Regions from separate parts of the Viridibacillus sp. FSL R5-0888 genome, predicted to be linked through region 3. Evidence: a T-box and tRNA genes for the amino acid it is inferred to sense, from the RefSeq annotation. Region 3 holds a T-box; the other regions hold tRNA genes.
The links. A T-box is a leader RNA that pairs with one kind of tRNA and senses whether it is charged. The one in region 3 lies ahead of ileS (isoleucine--tRNA ligase), so its partner is inferred to be a tRNA-Ile.

Region 1 (7,006 bases), 3.3 Mb from region 3:
CTGTTATCCCCGGGGTAGCTTTTATCCGTTGAGCGATGGCCCTTCCATGCGGAACCACCGGATCACTAAGCCCGTCTTTCGACCCTGCTCGACTTGTAGGTCTCGCAGTCAAGCTCCCTTATGCCTTTACACTCTACGAATGATTTCCAACCATTCTGAGGGAACCTTTGGGCGCCTCCGTTACTCTTTAGGAGGCGACCGCCCCAGTCAAACTGCCCGCCTGACACTGTCTCCTACCCCGCTAAGGGGCATGGGTTAGAAGTTCAATACATCTAGGGTAGTATCCCACCAACGCCTCCTCCGAAGCTGGCGCTCCGGAATCTCTGGCTCCTACCTATCCTGTACAAGATGTATCAAAATTCAATATCAGGCTACAGTAAAGCTCCACGGGGTCTTTCCGTCCTGTCGCGGGTAACCTGCATCTTCACAGGTACTATAATTTCACCGAGTCTCTCGTTGAGACAGTGCCCAGATCGTTACGCCTTTCGTGCGGGTCGGAACTTACCCGACAAGGAATTTCGCTACCTTAGGACCGTTATAGTTACGGCCGCCGTTTACTGGGGCTTCAATTCGCACCTTCGCTTGCGCTAAGCACTCCTCTTAACCTTCCAGCACCGGGCAGGCGTCAGCCCCTATACGTCACCTTACGGTTTTGCAGAGACCTGTGTTTTTGCTAAACAGTCGCCTGGGCCTATTCACTGCGGCTCTCTCGGGCTTTCACCCTACTAGAGCACCCCTTCTCCCGAAGTTACGGGGTCATTTTGCCGAGTTCCTTAACGAGAGTTCTCTCGCACACCTTAGGATTCTCTCCTCGACTACCTGTGTCGGTTTGCGGTACGGGCACCTTTTACCTCGCTAGAGGCTTTTCTTGGCAGTGTGAAATCAGGAACTCCGGACATACGTCCTCGTCATCACAGCTCAACGTTATAGAAATGGGATTTGCCTCATTTCACGCCTCACTGCTTGAACATGCATAACCAACAGCATGCTTACCCTATCCTACTGCGTCCCCCCATTGCTCAAATGGTAAATAGGTGGTACAGGAATATCAACCTGTTGTCCATCGCCTACGCCTATCGGCCTCGGCTTAGGTCCCGACTAACCCTGAGCGGACGAGCCTTCCTCAGGAAACCTTAGTCATTCGGTGGACGGGATTCTCACCCGTCTTTCGCTACTCATACCGGCATTCTCACTTCTAAGCGCTCCACCAGTCCTTCCGGTCTGACTTCACAGCACTTAGAACGCTCTCCTACCACGGACATCTAAGATGTCCATCCACAGCTTCGGTGAATTGTTTAGCCCCGATACATTTTCGGCGCAGCGTCACTCGACCAGTGAGCTATTACGCACTCTTTAAATGATGGCTGCTTCTGAGCCAACATCCTGGTTGTCTAAGCAACGTCACATCCTTTTCCACTTAACAATTACTTTGGGACCTTAGCTGGTGGTCTGGGCTGTTTCCCTCTTGACTACGGATCTTATCACTCGCAGTCTGACTCCCGTGCATAAATCACTGGCATTCGGAGTTTGTCTGAATTCGGTAATCCGGGATGGACCCCTAGTTCAAACAGTGCTCTACCTCCAGGATTCTTTATCACGAGGCTAGCCCTAAAGCTATTTCGGAGAGAACCAGCTATCTCCAGGTTCGATTGGAATTTCTCCGCTACCCACACCTCATCCCCGCACTTTTCAACGTACGTGGGTTCGGGCCTCCAGTAAGTGTTACCTTACCTTCACCCTGGACATGGGTAGATCACCTGGTTTCGGGTCTACAACCACATACTCATTCGCCCTATTCAGACTCGCTTTCGCTGCGGCTCCGTCTTCTAAAACTTAACCTCGCATGTAATCGTAACTCGCCGGTTCATTCTACAAAAGGCACGCTATCACCCATTAACGGGCTCTAACTACTTGTAGGCACATGGTTTCAGGATCTATTTCACTCCCCTTCCGGGGTGCTTTTCACCTTTCCCTCACGGTACTGGTTCACTATCGGTCACTAGGTAGTATTTAGCCTTGGGAGATGGTCCTCCCAGATTCCGACGGAATTTCACGTGTTCCGCCGTACTCAGGATACACTCAAGAGAGAATGAACTTTCAACTACAGGGCTGTTACCTGCTCTGGCGGGCCTTTCCAGACCGCTTCGTTTAACTCATTCCTTTGTAACTCCATATAGAGTGTCCTACAACCCCAAGAGGCAAGCCTCTTGGTTTGGGCTATTCCCGTTTCGCTCGCCGCTACTCAGGGAATCGATTTTTCTTTCTCTTCCTCCAGGTACTTAGATGTTTCAGTTCCCTGGGTCTGCCATCAAGACGCTATGTATTCACGTCAAGATACTGCTCCATTACGAACAGTGGGTTCCCCCATTCGGAAATCTCCGGATCAAAGCTCACTTACAGCTCCCCGAAGCATATCGGTGTTAGTGCCGTCCTTCTTCGGCTCCTAGTGCCAAGGCATCCGCCATGCGCCCTTAATAACTTAACCTAAAAGTTAGTTATTAAGCCTAAAAAACTTAATAATAAAAAATGTGTTACTTAATTTGCTTCAATGTCGTTTTATCCAGTTTTCAAAGAACAATATTGGTGGAGCCTAGCGGGATCGAACCGCTGACCTCCTGCGTGCAAGGCAGGCGCTCTCCCAGCTGAGCTAAGGCCCCAAAAAAAGAAAAATGGTGGGCCTAAATGGACTCGAACCATCGACCTCACGCTTATCAGGCGTGCGCTCTAACCAGCTGAGCTATAGGCCCCTTTTTCGGAAAAATATAAGGTTTTATAAACCTTCAAAACTGAACGCAAGACGTTAATCGACAGATCCAAGATCTGTTTCCGTAATTATCCTTAGAAAGGAGGTGATCCAGCCGCACCTTCCGATACGGCTACCTTGTTACGACTTCACCCCAATCATCTATCCCACCTTCGGCGGCTGGCTCCATAAAGGTTACCTCACCGACTTCGGGTGTTACAAACTCTCGTGGTGTGACGGGCGGTGTGTACAAGGCCCGGGAACGTATTCACCGTGGCATGCTGATCCACGATTACTAGCGATTCCGGCTTCATGTAGGCGAGTTGCAGCCTACAATCCGAACTGAGAACGATTTTATGAGATTAGCATACCCTCGCGAGTTAGCGACTCTTTGTATCGTCCATTGTAGCACGTGTGTAGCCCAGGTCATAAGGGGCATGATGATTTGACGTCATCCCCACCTTCCTCCGGTTTGTCACCGGCAGTCACCTTAGAGTGCCCAACTAAATGATGGCAACTAAGATCAAGGGTTGCGCTCGTTGCGGGACTTAACCCAACATCTCACGACACGAGCTGACGACAACCATGCACCACCTGTCACCAATGTCCCCGAAGGGAAAACTCTATCTCTAGAGCGGTCATTGGGATGTCAAGACCTGGTAAGGTTCTTCGCGTTGCTTCGAATTAAACCACATGCTCCACCGCTTGTGCGGGCCCCCGTCAATTCCTTTGAGTTTCAACCTTGCGGCCGTACTCCCCAGGCGGAGTGCTTAATGCGTTAGCTGCAGCACTAAGGGGCGGAAACCCCCTAACACTTAGCACTCATCGTTTACGGCGTGGACTACCAGGGTATCTAATCCTGTTTGCTCCCCACGCTTTCGCGCCTCAGTGTCAGTTACAGACCAGAAAGTCGCCTTCGCCACTGGTGTTCCTCCAAATCTCTACGCATTTCACCGCTACACTTGGAATTCCACTTTCCTCTTCTGCACTCAAGTCTCCCAGTTTCCAATGACCCTCCACGGTTGAGCCGTGGGCTTTCACATCAGACTTAAGAAACCACCTGCGCGCGCTTTACGCCCAATAAATCCGGACAACGCTTGCCACCTACGTATTACCGCGGCTGCTGGCACGTAGTTAGCCGTGGCTTTCTAATAAGGTACCGTCAAGGTACGTTCAGTTACTAACGTACTTGTTCTTCCCTTACAACAGAGTTTTACGATCCGAAAACCTTCATCACTCACGCGGCGTTGCTCCATCAGACTTTCGTCCATTGTGGAAGATTCCCTACTGCTGCCTCCCGTAGGAGTTTGGGCCGTGTCTCAGTCCCAATGTGGCCGATCACCCTCTCAGGTCGGCTATGCATCGTTGCCTTGGTAGGCCATTACCCCACCAACTAGCTAATGCACCGCGGGCCCATCTAGTAGTGACAGCCGAAACCGCCTTTCAGCATTTTGCCATGTGACAAAATGGATTATTCGGTATTAGCCCCGGTTTCCCGGAGTTATCCCAATCTACTAGGTAGGTTGCCCACGTGTTACTCACCCGTCCGCCGCTAAATCAGAAGAAGCAAGCTTCTTCATCATTCGCTCGACTTGCATGTATTAGGCACGCCGCCAGCGTTCGTCCTGAGCCAGGATCAAACTCTCCATAAAAGTAGTTTGAAAGCTCATTAGCTTTGCTAGCGTATCATCCGAAGATGATATCTATTTTTGTTTTGATCCACCAACAGAGTTGATGTTCAAAAACATTTATTGATTAACGTCTTGCATGTTCAGTTTTCAAGGTTCATAAGATATATATGGTGGAGCCTAGCGGGATCGAACCGCTGACCTCCTGCGTGCAAGGCAGGCGCTCTCCCAGCTGAGCTAAGGCCCCGTATGGGTATAAGTAATAATGGTCGGGAAGACAGGATTCGAACCTGCGACCCCTTGGTCCCAAACCAAGTGCTCTACCAAGCTGAGCTACTTCCCGTTAATGGCGCGCCCGGCAGAAGTCGAATCCACAACCTTCTGATCCGTAGTCAGACGCTCTATCCAATTGAGCTACGGGCGCATATATTATCACTTGTATTAAATTAAAAGAAATGGTGCCGAGGACCGGAATCGAACCGGTACGGTAGTCACCTACCGCAGGATTTTAAGTCCTGTGCGTCTGCCAGTTCCGCCACCCCGGCATATTTTGGAGCGGAAGACGAGGTTCGAACTCGCGACCCCCACCTTGGCAAGGTGGTGTTCTACCACTGAACTACTTCCGCAATATGCTGATAAACTTAAAAATTATGGTGCGGGTGAAGGGAGTCGAACCCCCACGCCTTGCGGCGCTAGATCCTAAGTCTAGTGCGTCTGCCAGTTCCGCCACACCCGCATATAATGTTTTTTAAAAAATGGTGAGCCATGTAGGATTCGAACCTACGACCCTCTGATTAAAAGTCAGATGCTCTACCAACTGAGCTAATGGCTCAAATAAAATGAATGGTGCCGGCGAAAGGAGTCGAACCCTCGACCTACTGATTACAAGTCAGTTGCTCTACCAACTGAGCTACACCGGCAATGTTTATTTGAAAAATGGTGGAGGATGACGGGATCGAACCGCCGACCCCCTGCTTGTAAGGCAGGTGCTCTCCCAGCTGAGCTAATCCTCCATATTATTCGCCTAGCAACGTCCTACTCTCACAGGGGGAAACCCCCAACTACCATCGGCGCTAAAGAGCTTAACTTCCGTGTTCGGCATGGGAACGGGTGTGACCTCTTTGCTATCGTCACTAGACTATTTTAAGACAAGAATTATTATATCACTTCACTTAGCTAAAAGCAAGTGTTTTTTAAACTTTTTTAATAAGTTTTTCTTGTTCTCTCAAAACTGGATAAATTACATTGAAGTTTGTTAAGTAAAATTTGGTTAAGTCCTCGATCTATTAGTATTCGTCAGCTCCGTATGTCGCCACACTTCCACCTCGAACCTATCTACCTCATCGTCTTTGAGGGATCTTACTTACTTGCGTAATGGGAAATCTCATCTTGAGGGGGGCTTCATGCTTAGATGCTTTCAGCACTTATCCCGTCCACACATAGCTACCCAGCGATGCCCTTGGCAGAACAACTGGTACACCAGCGGTGTGTCCATCCCGGTCCTCTCGTACTAAGGACAGCTCCTCTCAAATTTCCTACGCCCACGACGGATAGGGACCGAACTGTCTCACGACGTTCTGAACCCAGCTCGCGTACCGCTTTAATGGGCGAACAGCCCAACCCTTGGGACCGACTACAGCCCCAGGATGCGATGAGCCGACATCGAGGTGCCAAACCTCCCCGTCGATGTGGACTCTTGGGGGAGATAAGCCTGTTATCCCCGGGGTAGCTTTTATCCGTTGAGCGATGGCCCTTCCATGCGGAACCACCGGATCACTAAGCCCGTCTTTCGACCCTGCTCGACTTGTAGGTCTCGCAGTCAAGCTCCCTTATGCCTTTACACTCTACGAATGATTTCCAACCATTCTGAGGGAACCTTTGGGCGCCTCCGTTACTCTTTAGGAGGCGACCGCCCCAGTCAAACTGCCCGCCTGACACTGTCTCCTACCCCGCTAAGGGGCATGGGTTAGAAGTTCAATACATCTAGGGTAGTATCCCACCAACGCCTCCTCCGAAGCTGGCGCTCCGGAATCTCTGGCTCCTACCTATCCTGTACAAGATGTATCAAAATTCAATATCAGGCTACAGTAAAGCTCCACGGGGTCTTTCCGTCCTGTCGCGGGTAACCTGCATCTTCACAGGTACTATAATTTCACCGAGTCTCTCGTTGAGACAGTGCCCAGATCGTTACGCCTTTCGTGCGGGTCGGAACTTACCCGACAAGGAATTTCGCTACCTTAGGACCGTTATAGTTACGGCCGCCGTTTACTGGGGCTTCAATTCGCACCTTCGCTTGCGCTAAGCACTCCTCTTAACCTTCCAGCACCGGGCAGGCGTCAGCCCCTATACGTCACCTTACGGTTTTGCAGAGACCTGTGTTTTTGCTAAACAGTCGCCTGGGCCTATTCACTGCGGCTCTCTCGGGCTTTCACCCTACTAGAGCACCCCTTCTCCCGAAGTTACGGGGTCATTTTGCCGAGTTCCTTAACGAGAGTTCTCTCGCACACCTTAGGATTCTCTCCTCGACTACCTGTGTCGGTTTGCGGTACGGGCACCTTTTACCTCGCTAGAGGCTTTTCTTGGCAGTGTGAAATCAGGAACTCCGGACATACGTCCTCGTCATCACAGCTCAACG
Region 2 (7,006 bases), 2.8 Mb from region 3:
AAAAATGAAAGATGTTAAGATATTAAAGTCGCTGCAACAAGCGATTACAATAACAACAAAATGAACCTTGAAAACTGAACATGCAAGACGTTAATCAATAAATGTTTTTGAACATCAACTCTGTTGGTGTTCAAAACGAAAATAGATATCATCTTCGGATGATACGCTAGCAAAGCTAATGAGCTTTCAAACTACTTTTATGGAGAGTTTGATCCTGGCTCAGGACGAACGCTGGCGGCGTGCCTAATACATGCAAGTCGAGCGAATGATGAAGAAGCTTGCTTCTTCTGATTTAGCGGCGGACGGGTGAGTAACACGTGGGCAACCTACCTAGTAGATTGGGATAACTCCGGGAAACCGGGGCTAATACCGAATAATCCATTTTGTCACATGGCAAAATGCTGAAAGGCGGTTTCGGCTGTCACTACTAGATGGGCCCGCGGTGCATTAGCTAGTTGGTGGGGTAACGGCCTACCAAGGCAACGATGCATAGCCGACCTGAGAGGGTGATCGGCCACATTGGGACTGAGACACGGCCCAAACTCCTACGGGAGGCAGCAGTAGGGAATCTTCCACAATGGACGAAAGTCTGATGGAGCAACGCCGCGTGAGTGATGAAGGTTTTCGGATCGTAAAACTCTGTTGTAAGGGAAGAACAAGTACGTTAGTAACTGAACGTACCTTGACGGTACCTTATTAGAAAGCCACGGCTAACTACGTGCCAGCAGCCGCGGTAATACGTAGGTGGCAAGCGTTGTCCGGATTTATTGGGCGTAAAGCGCGCGCAGGTGGTTTCTTAAGTCTGATGTGAAAGCCCACGGCTCAACCGTGGAGGGTCATTGGAAACTGGGAGACTTGAGTGCAGAAGAGGAAAGTGGAATTCCAAGTGTAGCGGTGAAATGCGTAGAGATTTGGAGGAACACCAGTGGCGAAGGCGACTTTCTGGTCTGTAACTGACACTGAGGCGCGAAAGCGTGGGGAGCAAACAGGATTAGATACCCTGGTAGTCCACGCCGTAAACGATGAGTGCTAAGTGTTAGGGGGTTTCCGCCCCTTAGTGCTGCAGCTAACGCATTAAGCACTCCGCCTGGGGAGTACGGCCGCAAGGTTGAAACTCAAAGGAATTGACGGGGGCCCGCACAAGCGGTGGAGCATGTGGTTTAATTCGAAGCAACGCGAAGAACCTTACCAGGTCTTGACATCCCAATGACCGCTCTAGAGATAGAGTTTTCCCTTCGGGGACATTGGTGACAGGTGGTGCATGGTTGTCGTCAGCTCGTGTCGTGAGATGTTGGGTTAAGTCCCGCAACGAGCGCAACCCTTGATCTTAGTTGCCATCATTTAGTTGGGCACTCTAAGGTGACTGCCGGTGACAAACCGGAGGAAGGTGGGGATGACGTCAAATCATCATGCCCCTTATGACCTGGGCTACACACGTGCTACAATGGACGATACAAAGAGTCGCTAACTCGCGAGGGTATGCTAATCTCATAAAATCGTTCTCAGTTCGGATTGTAGGCTGCAACTCGCCTACATGAAGCCGGAATCGCTAGTAATCGTGGATCAGCATGCCACGGTGAATACGTTCCCGGGCCTTGTACACACCGCCCGTCACACCACGAGAGTTTGTAACACCCGAAGTCGGTGAGGTAACCTTTATGGAGCCAGCCGCCGAAGGTGGGATAGATGATTGGGGTGAAGTCGTAACAAGGTAGCCGTATCGGAAGGTGCGGCTGGATCACCTCCTTTCTAAGGATAATTACGGAAACAGATCTTGGATCTGTCGATTAACGTCTTGCGTTCAGTTTTGAAGGTTCATACTTCAATTATATATTTTCCCAAAAGGGGCCTATAGCTCAGCTGGTTAGAGCGCACGCCTGATAAGCGTGAGGTCGATGGTTCGAGTCCATTTAGGCCCACCATATTTTCTTTTTTTGGGGCCTTAGCTCAGCTGGGAGAGCGCCTGCCTTGCACGCAGGAGGTCAGCGGTTCGATCCCGCTAGGCTCCACCAATATTGTTCTTTGAAAACTGGATAAAACGACATTGAAGCAAATTAAGTAACACATTTTTTATTATTAAGTTTTTTAGGCTTAATAACTAACTTTTAGGTTAAGTTATTAAGGGCGCATGGCGGATGCCTTGGCACTAGGAGCCGAAGAAGGACGGCACTAACACCGATATGCTTCGGGGAGCTGTAAGTGAGCTTTGATCCGGAGATTTCCGAATGGGGGAACCCACTGTTCGTAATGGAGCAGTATCTTGACGTGAATACATAGCGTCTTGATGGCAGACCCAGGGAACTGAAACATCTAAGTACCTGGAGGAAGAGAAAGAAAAATCGATTCCCTGAGTAGCGGCGAGCGAAACGGGAATAGCCCAAACCAAGAGGCTTGCCTCTTGGGGTTGTAGGACACTCTATATGGAGTTACAAAGGAATGAGTTAAACGAAGCGGTCTGGAAAGGCCCGCCAGAGCAGGTAACAGCCCTGTAGTTGAAAGTTCATTCTCTCTTGAGTGTATCCTGAGTACGGCGGAACACGTGAAATTCCGTCGGAATCTGGGAGGACCATCTCCCAAGGCTAAATACTACCTAGTGACCGATAGTGAACCAGTACCGTGAGGGAAAGGTGAAAAGCACCCCGGAAGGGGAGTGAAATAGATCCTGAAACCATGTGCCTACAAGTAGTTAGAGCCCGTTAATGGGTGATAGCGTGCCTTTTGTAGAATGAACCGGCGAGTTACGATTACATGCGAGGTTAAGTTTTAGAAGACGGAGCCGCAGCGAAAGCGAGTCTGAATAGGGCGAATGAGTATGTGGTTGTAGACCCGAAACCAGGTGATCTACCCATGTCCAGGGTGAAGGTAAGGTAACACTTACTGGAGGCCCGAACCCACGTACGTTGAAAAGTGCGGGGATGAGGTGTGGGTAGCGGAGAAATTCCAATCGAACCTGGAGATAGCTGGTTCTCTCCGAAATAGCTTTAGGGCTAGCCTCGTGATAAAGAATCCTGGAGGTAGAGCACTGTTTGAACTAGGGGTCCATCCCGGATTACCGAATTCAGACAAACTCCGAATGCCAGTGATTTATGCACGGGAGTCAGACTGCGAGTGATAAGATCCGTAGTCAAGAGGGAAACAGCCCAGACCACCAGCTAAGGTCCCAAAGTAATTGTTAAGTGGAAAAGGATGTGACGTTGCTTAGACAACCAGGATGTTGGCTCAGAAGCAGCCATCATTTAAAGAGTGCGTAATAGCTCACTGGTCGAGTGACGCTGCGCCGAAAATGTATCGGGGCTAAACAATTCACCGAAGCTGTGGATGGACATCTTAGATGTCCGTGGTAGGAGAGCGTTCTAAGTGCTGTGAAGTCAGACCGGAAGGACTGGTGGAGCGCTTAGAAGTGAGAATGCCGGTATGAGTAGCGAAAGACGGGTGAGAATCCCGTCCACCGAATGACTAAGGTTTCCTGAGGAAGGCTCGTCCGCTCAGGGTTAGTCGGGACCTAAGCCGAGGCCGATAGGCGTAGGCGATGGACAACAGGTTGATATTCCTGTACCACCTATTTACCATTTGAGCAATGGGGGGACGCAGTAGGATAGGGTAAGCATGCTGTTGGTTATGCATGTTCAAGCAGTGAGGCGTGAAATGAGGCAAATCCCATTTCTATAACGTTGAGCTGTGATGACGAGGACGTATGTCCGGAGTTCCTGATTTCACACTGCCAAGAAAAGCCTCTAGCGAGGTAAAAGGTGCCCGTACCGCAAACCGACACAGGTAGTCGAGGAGAGAATCCTAAGGTGTGCGAGAGAACTCTCGTTAAGGAACTCGGCAAAATGACCCCGTAACTTCGGGAGAAGGGGTGCTCTAGTAGGGTGAAAGCCCGAGAGAGCCGCAGTGAATAGGCCCAGGCGACTGTTTAGCAAAAACACAGGTCTCTGCAAAACCGTAAGGTGACGTATAGGGGCTGACGCCTGCCCGGTGCTGGAAGGTTAAGAGGAGTGCTTAGCGCAAGCGAAGGTGCGAATTGAAGCCCCAGTAAACGGCGGCCGTAACTATAACGGTCCTAAGGTAGCGAAATTCCTTGTCGGGTAAGTTCCGACCCGCACGAAAGGCGTAACGATCTGGGCACTGTCTCAACGAGAGACTCGGTGAAATTATAGTACCTGTGAAGATGCAGGTTACCCGCGACAGGACGGAAAGACCCCGTGGAGCTTTACTGTAGCCTGATATTGAATTTTGATACATCTTGTACAGGATAGGTAGGAGCCAGAGATTCCGGAGCGCCAGCTTCGGAGGAGGCGTTGGTGGGATACTACCCTAGATGTATTGAACTTCTAACCCATGCCCCTTAGCGGGGTAGGAGACAGTGTCAGGCGGGCAGTTTGACTGGGGCGGTCGCCTCCTAAAGAGTAACGGAGGCGCCCAAAGGTTCCCTCAGAATGGTTGGAAATCATTCGTAGAGTGTAAAGGCATAAGGGAGCTTGACTGCGAGACCTACAAGTCGAGCAGGGTCGAAAGACGGGCTTAGTGATCCGGTGGTTCCGCATGGAAGGGCCATCGCTCAACGGATAAAAGCTACCCCGGGGATAACAGGCTTATCTCCCCCAAGAGTCCACATCGACGGGGAGGTTTGGCACCTCGATGTCGGCTCATCGCATCCTGGGGCTGTAGTCGGTCCCAAGGGTTGGGCTGTTCGCCCATTAAAGCGGTACGCGAGCTGGGTTCAGAACGTCGTGAGACAGTTCGGTCCCTATCCGTCGTGGGCGTAGGAAATTTGAGAGGAGCTGTCCTTAGTACGAGAGGACCGGGATGGACACACCGCTGGTGTACCAGTTGTTCTGCCAAGGGCATCGCTGGGTAGCTATGTGTGGACGGGATAAGTGCTGAAAGCATCTAAGCATGAAGCCCCCCTCAAGATGAGATTTCCCATTACGCAAGTAAGTAAGATCCCTCAAAGACGATGAGGTAGATAGGTTCGAGGTGGAAGTGTGGCGACATACGGAGCTGACGAATACTAATAGATCGAGGACTTAACCAAATTTTACTTAACAAACTTCAATGTAATTTATCCAGTTTTGAGAGAATAATAAAAAACTTTTCTAAAATAGCAAAAAACACTTGCTAAAATTTAAAAAAGATGATATAATTATTCTTGTCCTTAGGTAATACAATAGTCTAGTGATGATGGCAAAGAGGTCACACCCGTTCCCATGCCGAACACGGAAGTTAAGCTCTTTAGCGCCGATGGTAGTTGGGGGTTTCCCCCTGTGAGAGTAGGACGTTGCTAGGCGATCATATTATTCCGAAGTAGCTCAGTGGTAGAGCATCCGGCTGTTAACCGGACGGTCGTAGGTTCGAGTCCTACCTTCGGAGCCATTTTTGGAGAGCTGTCCGAGTGGCCGAAGGAGCACGATTGGAAATCGTGTAGGCGAGTAACCTTGTCTCAAGGGTTCAAATCCCTTGCTCTCCGCCATACACATTCTCATTTATTAAATGGCCCCTTGGTCAAGCGGTTAAGACACCGCCCTTTCACGGCGGTAACACGGGTTCGAATCCCGTAGGGGTCACCATTTATAACGTTATACGGAGGATTAGCTCAGCTGGGAGAGCACCTGCCTTACAAGCAGGGGGTCGGCGGTTCGATCCCGTCATCCTCCACCATTTAAGTCAATAATACCATTATCGCGGGGTGGAGCAGTTCGGTAGCTCGTCGGGCTCATAACCCGAAGGTCACAGGTTCAAATCCTGTCCCCGCAACCAAATGGTCCGGTAGTTCAGTTGGTTAGAATGCCTGCCTGTCACGCAGGAGGTCGCGGGTTCGAGTCCCGTCCGGACCGCCATTTTTTAAAAAAGAATATTAAATTATTATGGGTCAGTAGCTCAGTTGGTAGAGCATTAGATTGAAGCTCTAAGTGTCGGCGGTTCGATTCCGTCCTGACCCACCATAATAATGCCGGTGTAGCTCAGTTGGTAGAGCAACTGACTTGTAATCAGTAGGTCGAGGGTTCGACTCCTTTCGCCGGCACCATGTTTTTCTGGAGGGGTAGCGAAGAGGCTAAACGCGGCGGACTGTAAATCCGCTCCTTCGGGTTCGGCGGTTCGAATCCGTCCCCCTCCACCATTTTTTTATTTTAGGGGCATAGTTTAACGGTAGAATAGAGGTCTCCAAAACCTTTGATGTGGGTTCGATTCCTACTGCCCCTGCCAATTTAAATTATATTATGGCGGTTGTGGCGAAGTGGTTAACGCACCTGATTGTGGTTCAGGCATTCGTGGGTTCGATTCCCATCAGTCGCCCCATTTAATTTTTGACAATAAAATAATTTAGATATAATAATAATATTATGGCGGTTGTGGCGAAGTGGTTAACGCACCTGATTGTGGTTCAGGCATTCGTGGGTTCGATTCCCATCAGTCGCCCCATATTATTGGGGTATAGCCAAGCGGTAAGGCAACGGATTTTGATTCCGTCATGCCCTGGTTCGAATCCAGGTACCCCAGTTAAATTTGCGGAAGTAGTTCAGTGGTAGAACACCACCTTGCCAAGGTGGGGGTCGCGAGTTCGAACCTCGTCTTCCGCTCCATTTTCTATTTACGGCGGCATAGCCAAGTGGTAAGGCACAGGTCTGCAACACCTCTACCACCGGTTCAAATCCGGTTGCCGCCTCCAATTATTTTTAAAATAACTACATATAATCTATAATAATATTATGCCGGTGTGGCGGAATTGGCAGACGCGCACGACTCAAAATCGTGTTCTTTCGAGAGTGTCGGTTCGACCCCGACCACCGGTATCCTAAATATAAATTTTCTTAAGAGTTCTCATTATGAGAGCTCTTTTTTGTTGTCAAAATTTCTTTCATTAAGGGAAGAACCCTGGTGGAATTTAAGGTGCAAAATATTCTAGAACCACAGTCGTTCAATGTTAGCTATGAAGGTGCTGGCTTTCTAAATTAGATATTGCAAACTTGGTAGAGGAATTATCTATAATTGAGATTGATGAGGG
Region 3 (7,006 bases):
ATTAGATACGACAATGACGTTTCAAGGTAAGAGCTGGCAGTTAAGCGGCTTTATCGATACAGGAAATAGTTGTATCGAACCATTAACTGGTAGGGCTGTTCATTTTATTGCTTGGAGTGCGTTAGAAGATCATATGGATGTTGGGCTAAAAAATGCACTAGATAGCTGGCAATCAACTAATCCTTACAAATTATCAATGTTCCCGAAAGAGTTACAAAGTAAGTTGACGGTTATTCGATTCTCAACTGTACAAGAAAAAGCAGTTTATGGAATCGCTTTCCGTTTTGATCACTGGGAGGTACACGGGGAAGATAGTTTCTTTATCGCACCAGGGTTTTTCGTACTTACAAGGGAATCAGATCATTTCCCACAGCAGGTAAATGTCATTCTGAATGTCTCAACGCTTTGTCAATAATGATGGAAGGGGTTTTTACATGATTCGAAAATTTTGGCATTGGCTACAGCAGAAGTTCATTACTTGGAGAACGAAGGGTACTTTTTATATAGGAAGTCATGAATCGCTGCCTGTACCATTGAAAAAAGAGGAGGAGAAGGAAGTTATTGCGGCGTTTATGCGGGGAGATATGAGTGCTAGAGATACGTTAATCGAACGTAATTTGCGTTTAGTAGTTTATATTGCTAGGCGTTTTGATAATTCAAATACACCAATTGAAGATTTAATCAGTATTGGATCGATTGGATTAATAAAAGCAATTGAAACTTTTAATACTGAAAAAAATATCAAACTCGCTACATACGCTTCTAGATGTATCGAAAATGAAATTTTAATGCATTTACGCAAAACAAGTCGAACCAAAGGTGAAGTTTCACTTGATGAACCACTCAATTCAGATGCAGATGGTAATGAACTATTACTTTCGGATATTTTAGGAACGGACGAGCATATTATTACGGATAATGTTGAAAAAAAAATCGAACGCCAACATATGTTTCAAGCGATTCATATCTTGGAAGAGCGCGAGCGTTATATTATGGAATGTCGTTTCGGACTAAATGGTAGAGAAGAGATGACACAGAAGGAAGTAGCAGATCATCTTGGTATTTCACAATCTTATATTTCTCGTTTAGAGAAGAAAATTATTCATGAATTACGTGAAAATTTAAATCAACCAACAATGTAATGGTTGAAATTGGTCATTTTTCCATCGCATATTCTGTCACTTAACGGACAAACTGAACTTACAACAAAGAAAGAAGCGTCCGGAGGAAATGACTATGCGAACAAAAGTGGATTTATGCGGTGTAGATACTGCAAAGTTACCTGTATTAAAGCATGAGGAAATGCGTCAGTTATTTATCCAATTGCAAAGTGGCCAAGAGGAAGTAAGAGATCAGCTCGTTATGGGCAATCTACGTTTAGTACTCAGTATTGTAGGGCGTTTTGCATATCGTGGTGAACAGGCTGATGACCTGTTTCAAGTCGGTTGTATTGGTTTGTTAAAATCAATTGATCATTTTGATTTGTCTCATAATGTGAGATTTTCAACCTATGCAGTGCCAATGATTATTGGGGAAATTCGCAGGCATTTGCGGGACCATCACCCACTGCGTGTTGCTCGTTCATTGCGTGATATTGCCTATAAGGCAATGCAGGCTAAAGAGCAGTTTATCAATGAGCAATTACGTGAACCAACGTTATCTGATTTAGCGCGTATGACAGGCTTGCCGCAAGAGGATATATTATTTGCTTTAGATGCGATTCAAGAACCAATGTCATTGCATGAGCCGATCTATTCAGATGGTGGTGATCCAGTTTATATGATGGATCAATTGAAAGATAATGCAGTTTCAGAAGAACGATGGTTGACTTATGTAACCATGAAAGAAAATGTTATGAAGCTAGATGAACGACAACAAAAAATCTTAGCAAAACGTTTTTACTATGGTGAAACTCAGACTGAGATAGCAAACGAATTAGGAATTTCGCAAGCTCAAATTTCAAGGCTGGAAAAAAGTGCAATCAAAACAATTCAAAAGCAAATATCACAATACGATAATTAATAACTATGGCAAAGACGTATCAAACTCTAAAAGTTGATGCGTTTTTTGCTATTTCCCTTCATAGACTGAGTTAGGAGGGATGTAGATGAGATTTTCTGATATCCAAAGAAAAGAAATTATTGAAGCTGGTAATGGTCGATTTTTAGGGTTTGTCCTAGATGCAGTTTTGTCGGAGGAAACGGGCTTGATTGAAGCATTTGTTGTATCTGAACCAAAAAGATTCTTTCAATTTTCACAAAGTGATAATGATACAATGAAAATTCGTATAGAAGATATTCTAGTAGTTGGGAAGGATGTCATATTAGTGAAAGCACGATAGTGAAATGTATGACAATTCATTGATAATTAATCCGTGGCTTGGTACAATAAGTTAACAAGTATCTTTGAAAAGATGGGAATAAAATGACGTTTATTATAAATAACTTAGAAGAAATTCAGCTAAAGATTAAAAAAGCAGCAAACAGGGTAGATAGACAAGTAGCAGATGTATCAATAATCGCAGTTACAAAGCAAGTGTCTACTGAACGAGCTATTGAAGCGCTTGATGCAGGATTAAATCAATTAGGCGAAAATCGTCCAGAAGGCTTGTTAGAAAAAAGAGAAACAATTACCGAGGGTGCTGTATGGCATTATATCGGCTCGATGCAAACTCGTAAAGTTAAACAAGTCATCGATAAAATTGATTATTTACATTCTTTAGATCGTATTAGTTTAGCAGACGAAATTGAAAAACGAGCAACACGTATTGTTAATTGTTTTGTACAAGTAAATGTTTCAGGTGAAGAATCAAAGCATGGTCTGCAACCAGAAGAAGTCATACCGTTTATAGAGCAACTATCGCAATATTCTCGTATACGCGTAGTGGGTTTAATGACAATGGCCCCAAATACAGAAGATTTAGAAGTAGTTCGCAACATTTTTAAAAATCTCAAAAAACTACAATTGGAAGTCGAAAATAACGGATATGCTCATGCACCATGTCACGATTTATCGATGGGAATGTCAAATGACTATGAAATCGCTGTCGAAGAGGGTGCAACGTATGTTCGAATTGGTACGGCTCTAGTTGGCAACGAAAGAAGGGATTCTTAATGAGCATGAAGGATAAAATTAAGAACTTTTTTTTACTAGAAGAAGATGATGAAGACTATTATGAGCAATCACAGCAATCACAGCAATCGCAACCACAACAGCAACATCAACAGCAAGAGCAACGCCAACAAAGAGTCATGTCACAACCAGTTCATCAAGCTGCAGTAAGTCAACCTGCAGTTAAAAAAGTAAGCAACAAGGAGCGACGGAGTGTGGCAACTGAACATACAAATACACCTAATCTAGTAAGTATTACACAAAAATCTTCTAAGGTTGTCTTAGCGGAACCTCGTGTCTATGCAGAAGCTCAAGATATTGCTGAACATCTAAAAAGCAAGCGTGCAGTCGTTGTAAATCTACAGCGTATAGATAAAGAGCAAGGTATTCGTATTATTGACTTCTTAAGTGGTACAATATGTGCACTGGGTGGAGATATAAAACGTATTGGTACGGACATATTTTTATGCACACCAGATAATGTAGAAGTTGACGGTAATATTTCTGAATATTATTATGAAGACTGATCAAACTGAGGAGTTTAATAATTTATGTTTATAGTAGGTAGTATAATTTCAAAATTAATTTTCTATTATTCAATTGCGCTTATCATTTATATTTTGATGTCGTGGGTTCCAGCAGCTTATGAGTCTAAATTCGGACAAATTTTAGGTAAAATTTGCGAGCCGTATTTAGAGTTATTTAGACGTTTTATTCCACCGCTAGGTATGATTGATATTTCGCCAATCGTCGCGTTATTTGTATTGAATTTGGCAAATCAAGGAGTAATAAGTTTGTTTAATGGATTTTTACTCTAGTTTTTAGTCAATGTCACTCTTCCCCACAATATGAATGTGGGGTTTTTTTATTAAGAAAGGAGGGGTATTATGGAAGAGATATTTCAGCATTTCCGACCAGAAGAGCGTGAATTTATTGATCAAGTTAGTGGCTGGCGTATGGAAGTAGAAAATCGATATGCGCCAAAGTTAACGGACTTTCTAGATCCGCGTCAACGTTTTATAGCACAGTCAATTATTGGACATCAAGGCGATATTGAAATGGCGAATTTTGGTGCATTTGATGAAGCTGAGCGCAGAAGGATTCTTATATACCCGTCCTATTTTGTACCAGTAGAAGAGGATTATCAAATCACGGTATTCCATCTGCGCTATCCTACTAAGTTTGTTCAGCTTGAGCATCCAGATGTTTTAGGGGCGTTACTATCACTTGGTTTAGGAAGAGAGAAATTTGGGGATATAAGATTAGACAACTCTACAGCCCAATTCGCTATTGCTTCAGAAATAGAAGATTATGTCCGAGCTAATCTCACTTCAATTGGTAAGGTAAAAGTATATGTAGAAGAGCTAAATTCAACTGAAATGTTACTATCAAATGAAGAAGTTTGGACGGATGAAATGATGACAGTAAGTTCGATGCGTTTAGATACAGTTATCGCTTCTGTATTTAATATATCTCGTCAGAAATCAGCAGCACTTATTAATAGTGGAAAAGTGAAGGTTAACTTTACTATCCGTGAAAATATTTCTTTTGAGTTGCATGAACTCGATTTACTATCGATTCGAGGTTTCGGGAGATTTATGATAAGAGCTATTGAAGGAAGAACAAAAAAAGATAAAATTCGCATTAATATAGGTCGTATGGAAAGAAAAACATAACAATTTCATTAAATTTGTTGTTTTTTCGATGTACTTACCATTAATGACCTGTATAATAGTTTACAATATATATTATGCTATAAGGGAGAGTGTAGAAAATGCCGTTATCGCCTGTTGATATACATAATAAAGAGTTTACTCGTGGTTTCAGAGGTTACAATGAAGATGAAGTCAATGAGTTTTTAATGCAAATCATAAAAGACTATGAAGTTGTTTTAAAAGAGAAAAAAGAGCTAGAAAGCAAATTACTAACTTCGAATGAGCAAATTGGTCACTATAATTCAATTGAATCAACACTTCAAAAATCAATTGTCATTGCACAAGAAGCTGCTGAAGAAGTGCGACGTAATTCTACTAAAGAAGCAAAATTGATCGTTAAAGAAGCTGAGAAGAATGCTGATCGTATTGTTAACGAAGCTCTATCAAAAGCACGTCGTATTGCACTAGAAATTGAAGAGTTGAAAAAACAATCTAAAGTATTCCGTAATCGCTTCAAAATGATTGTTGAAGCTCAATTAGATTTGATTGAATCCGATGATTGGGATCATTTATTGGAGTATGAAATTGATTCAACAGAATTAGAGCGCTTAGATACACCTGTAGAGTAAACGATACTTGACTGAATGCTTTCTGTTTTCTATAATGTCAACATATCAAAGAAAAAGTTATGATGGAGACAGTATTTTTTGAGTGATGTAAAAGCGATCTGAGGACGGTGTAAGCTCAGACTATACACTCAAGGAAGAAAATCACTCTGGAACTAGATTACTGAACAAAAACAGTAAGTAATCTCGGCTCACACCACGTTAAGGTGTCTAAGAGGCGTATTAAATTATTATACGCAATTAGGGTGGTACCGCGAGATAATTCCTCCTCGTCCCTTTTTTGGGATGGGGAGTTTTTTATTTGCTTAAAAAAGAGGAGGATTTTATATGGAATACAAAGATACGTTATTAATGCCGAAAACAGATTTCCCGATGCGTGGAAATTTACCGGCTAATGAACCGAAAATCCAAGAAAAATGGGAAGAAATGGACATCAACGCGTTGGTGTTAGAGCGTACAAAAGATCGCCCAGCATTCATCTTACATGATGGCCCTCCATACGCAAATGGCGATCTTCATATGGGACATGCATTAAACAAAGTATTAAAAGATATGGTTAATCGTCACCGTTCAATGACTGGTTACTTCGTTCCTTATGTACCAGGTTGGGATACGCATGGTCTACCAATCGAGCAAGCACTAACTAACAAAGGTGTAAAACGCAAAGAAATGACTACTGCGGAATTCCGTAAACTTTGTGAAGAGTATGCTTACGAGCAAGTTGATCGTCAACGAACTCAATTTAAACGTATCGGTGTTCGTGGTGACTGGGATAATCCATATATCACATTACAACCTAAATTCGAAGCGCGTCAAATTAAAGTCTTTGGTGAAATGGCTAAAAAAGGTTATATCTATAAAGGTTTAAAACCAGTTTACTGGTCTCCATCAAGTGAATCAGCATTAGCTGAAGCAGAAATTGAATACCAAGATATCAAATCACCATCTATCTATGTTGCATTTGCTGTAAAAGACGGTAAAGGTGTAGTTAATACTGATGAAAACTTTATCATCTGGACAACAACGCCATGGACAATTCCTGCTAACTTAGGTATTTCCGTGAATCCAGAATTCACATATGCGGTAGTAAAAGTGGCTGATAAGAAATTTATCATAGCTAAAGGTTTACTTGAAAAAGTAGCAGAAACTTTAGAATGGGAAAACTACGAAATTGATCGTGAAATTGCTGGACAAGATTTAGAATACGTTGTAGCAGCTCATCCTTTATATGGCCGTGATGCATTGATTATGTGTGGTGACCACGTTACACTTGACGCAGGTACTGGTTGCGTTCATACAGCCCCTGGACATGGTGAAGACGACTTTAACATCGGTAAAAAATACGATATCGGTATTTTAAGCCCAGTTAATAACCGTGGTGTATTAACTGAAGAGGCTCCTGGTTTTGAAGGATTGTTCTACAATGATGCCAATAAAGAAATTACAAAAGCATTAGAAGAAAAAGGAGCGTTACTAAAGCTTTCATTCTTCTCACACTCATATCCACATGACTGGCGTACCAAAAAACCAGTTATTTATCGTGCAACTGCACAGTGGTTTGCTTCAATTGAAGCATTCCGTCCAGAATTGTTACAAGCAATTCGTGATACAAAC

Region 1: it has a tRNA-Ile gene. The T-box ahead of ileS (isoleucine--tRNA ligase) is inferred to sense a tRNA for this amino acid. The anticodon was not compared.
Region 2: it has a tRNA-Ile gene. The T-box ahead of ileS (isoleucine--tRNA ligase) is inferred to sense a tRNA for this amino acid. The anticodon was not compared.

The regions. Positions count from the first base shown of each region.
Region 1 covers NZ_JBBPAU010000001.1:102,354-109,359, reverse strand. The annotation lists rRNA gene MKY02_RS00560 (23S ribosomal RNA) at 1-2,485, opposite strand, end outside; tRNA gene MKY02_RS00555 (tRNA-Ala) at 2,582-2,657, opposite strand; tRNA gene MKY02_RS00550 (tRNA-Ile) at 2,671-2,747, opposite strand; rRNA gene MKY02_RS00545 (16S ribosomal RNA) at 2,843-4,395, opposite strand; tRNA gene MKY02_RS00540 (tRNA-Ala) at 4,543-4,618, opposite strand; tRNA gene MKY02_RS00535 (tRNA-Pro) at 4,638-4,714, opposite strand; tRNA gene MKY02_RS00530 (tRNA-Arg) at 4,719-4,795, opposite strand; tRNA gene MKY02_RS00525 (tRNA-Leu) at 4,828-4,916, opposite strand; tRNA gene MKY02_RS00520 (tRNA-Gly) at 4,923-4,997, opposite strand; tRNA gene MKY02_RS00515 (tRNA-Leu) at 5,023-5,107, opposite strand; tRNA gene MKY02_RS00510 (tRNA-Lys) at 5,128-5,203, opposite strand; tRNA gene MKY02_RS00505 (tRNA-Thr) at 5,216-5,291, opposite strand; tRNA gene MKY02_RS00500 (tRNA-Val) at 5,309-5,384, opposite strand; rRNA gene rrf (5S ribosomal RNA) at 5,394-5,509, opposite strand; rRNA gene MKY02_RS00490 (23S ribosomal RNA) at 5,638-7,006, opposite strand, start outside.
Region 2 covers NZ_JBBPAU010000001.1:598,684-605,689, forward strand. The annotation lists rRNA gene MKY02_RS02925 (16S ribosomal RNA) at 197-1,749, shown strand; tRNA gene MKY02_RS02930 (tRNA-Ile) at 1,846-1,922, shown strand; tRNA gene MKY02_RS02935 (tRNA-Ala) at 1,937-2,012, shown strand; rRNA gene MKY02_RS02940 (23S ribosomal RNA) at 2,109-5,038, shown strand; rRNA gene rrf (5S ribosomal RNA) at 5,175-5,290, shown strand; tRNA gene MKY02_RS02950 (tRNA-Asn) at 5,302-5,376, shown strand; tRNA gene MKY02_RS02955 (tRNA-Ser) at 5,382-5,473, shown strand; tRNA gene MKY02_RS02960 (tRNA-Glu) at 5,496-5,570, shown strand; tRNA gene MKY02_RS02965 (tRNA-Val) at 5,586-5,661, shown strand; tRNA gene MKY02_RS02970 (tRNA-Met) at 5,684-5,760, shown strand; tRNA gene MKY02_RS02975 (tRNA-Asp) at 5,764-5,840, shown strand; tRNA gene MKY02_RS02980 (tRNA-Phe) at 5,870-5,945, shown strand; tRNA gene MKY02_RS02985 (tRNA-Thr) at 5,953-6,028, shown strand; tRNA gene MKY02_RS02990 (tRNA-Tyr) at 6,038-6,121, shown strand; tRNA gene MKY02_RS02995 (tRNA-Trp) at 6,134-6,207, shown strand; tRNA gene MKY02_RS03000 (tRNA-His) at 6,225-6,300, shown strand; tRNA gene MKY02_RS03005 (tRNA-His) at 6,348-6,423, shown strand; tRNA gene MKY02_RS03010 (tRNA-Gln) at 6,430-6,501, shown strand; tRNA gene MKY02_RS03015 (tRNA-Gly) at 6,510-6,584, shown strand; tRNA gene MKY02_RS03020 (tRNA-Cys) at 6,597-6,670, shown strand; tRNA gene MKY02_RS03025 (tRNA-Leu) at 6,713-6,794, shown strand.
Region 3 covers NZ_JBBPAU010000001.1:3,385,068-3,392,073, reverse strand. The annotation lists gene MKY02_RS17000 (sigma-E processing peptidase SpoIIGA) at 1-415, shown strand, start outside; gene sigE (RNA polymerase sporulation sigma factor SigE) at 435-1,142, shown strand; gene sigG (RNA polymerase sporulation sigma factor SigG) at 1,237-2,022, shown strand; gene MKY02_RS16985 (PRC-barrel domain-containing protein) at 2,108-2,341, shown strand; gene MKY02_RS16980 (YggS family pyridoxal phosphate-dependent enzyme) at 2,425-3,114, shown strand; gene MKY02_RS16975 (cell division protein SepF) at 3,114-3,638, shown strand; gene MKY02_RS16970 (YggT family protein) at 3,663-3,929, shown strand; gene MKY02_RS16965 (YlmH family RNA-binding protein) at 3,999-4,787, shown strand; gene MKY02_RS16960 (DivIVA domain-containing protein) at 4,886-5,395, shown strand; T-box leader at 5,446-5,672, shown strand; gene ileS (isoleucine--tRNA ligase) at 5,720-7,006, shown strand, end outside.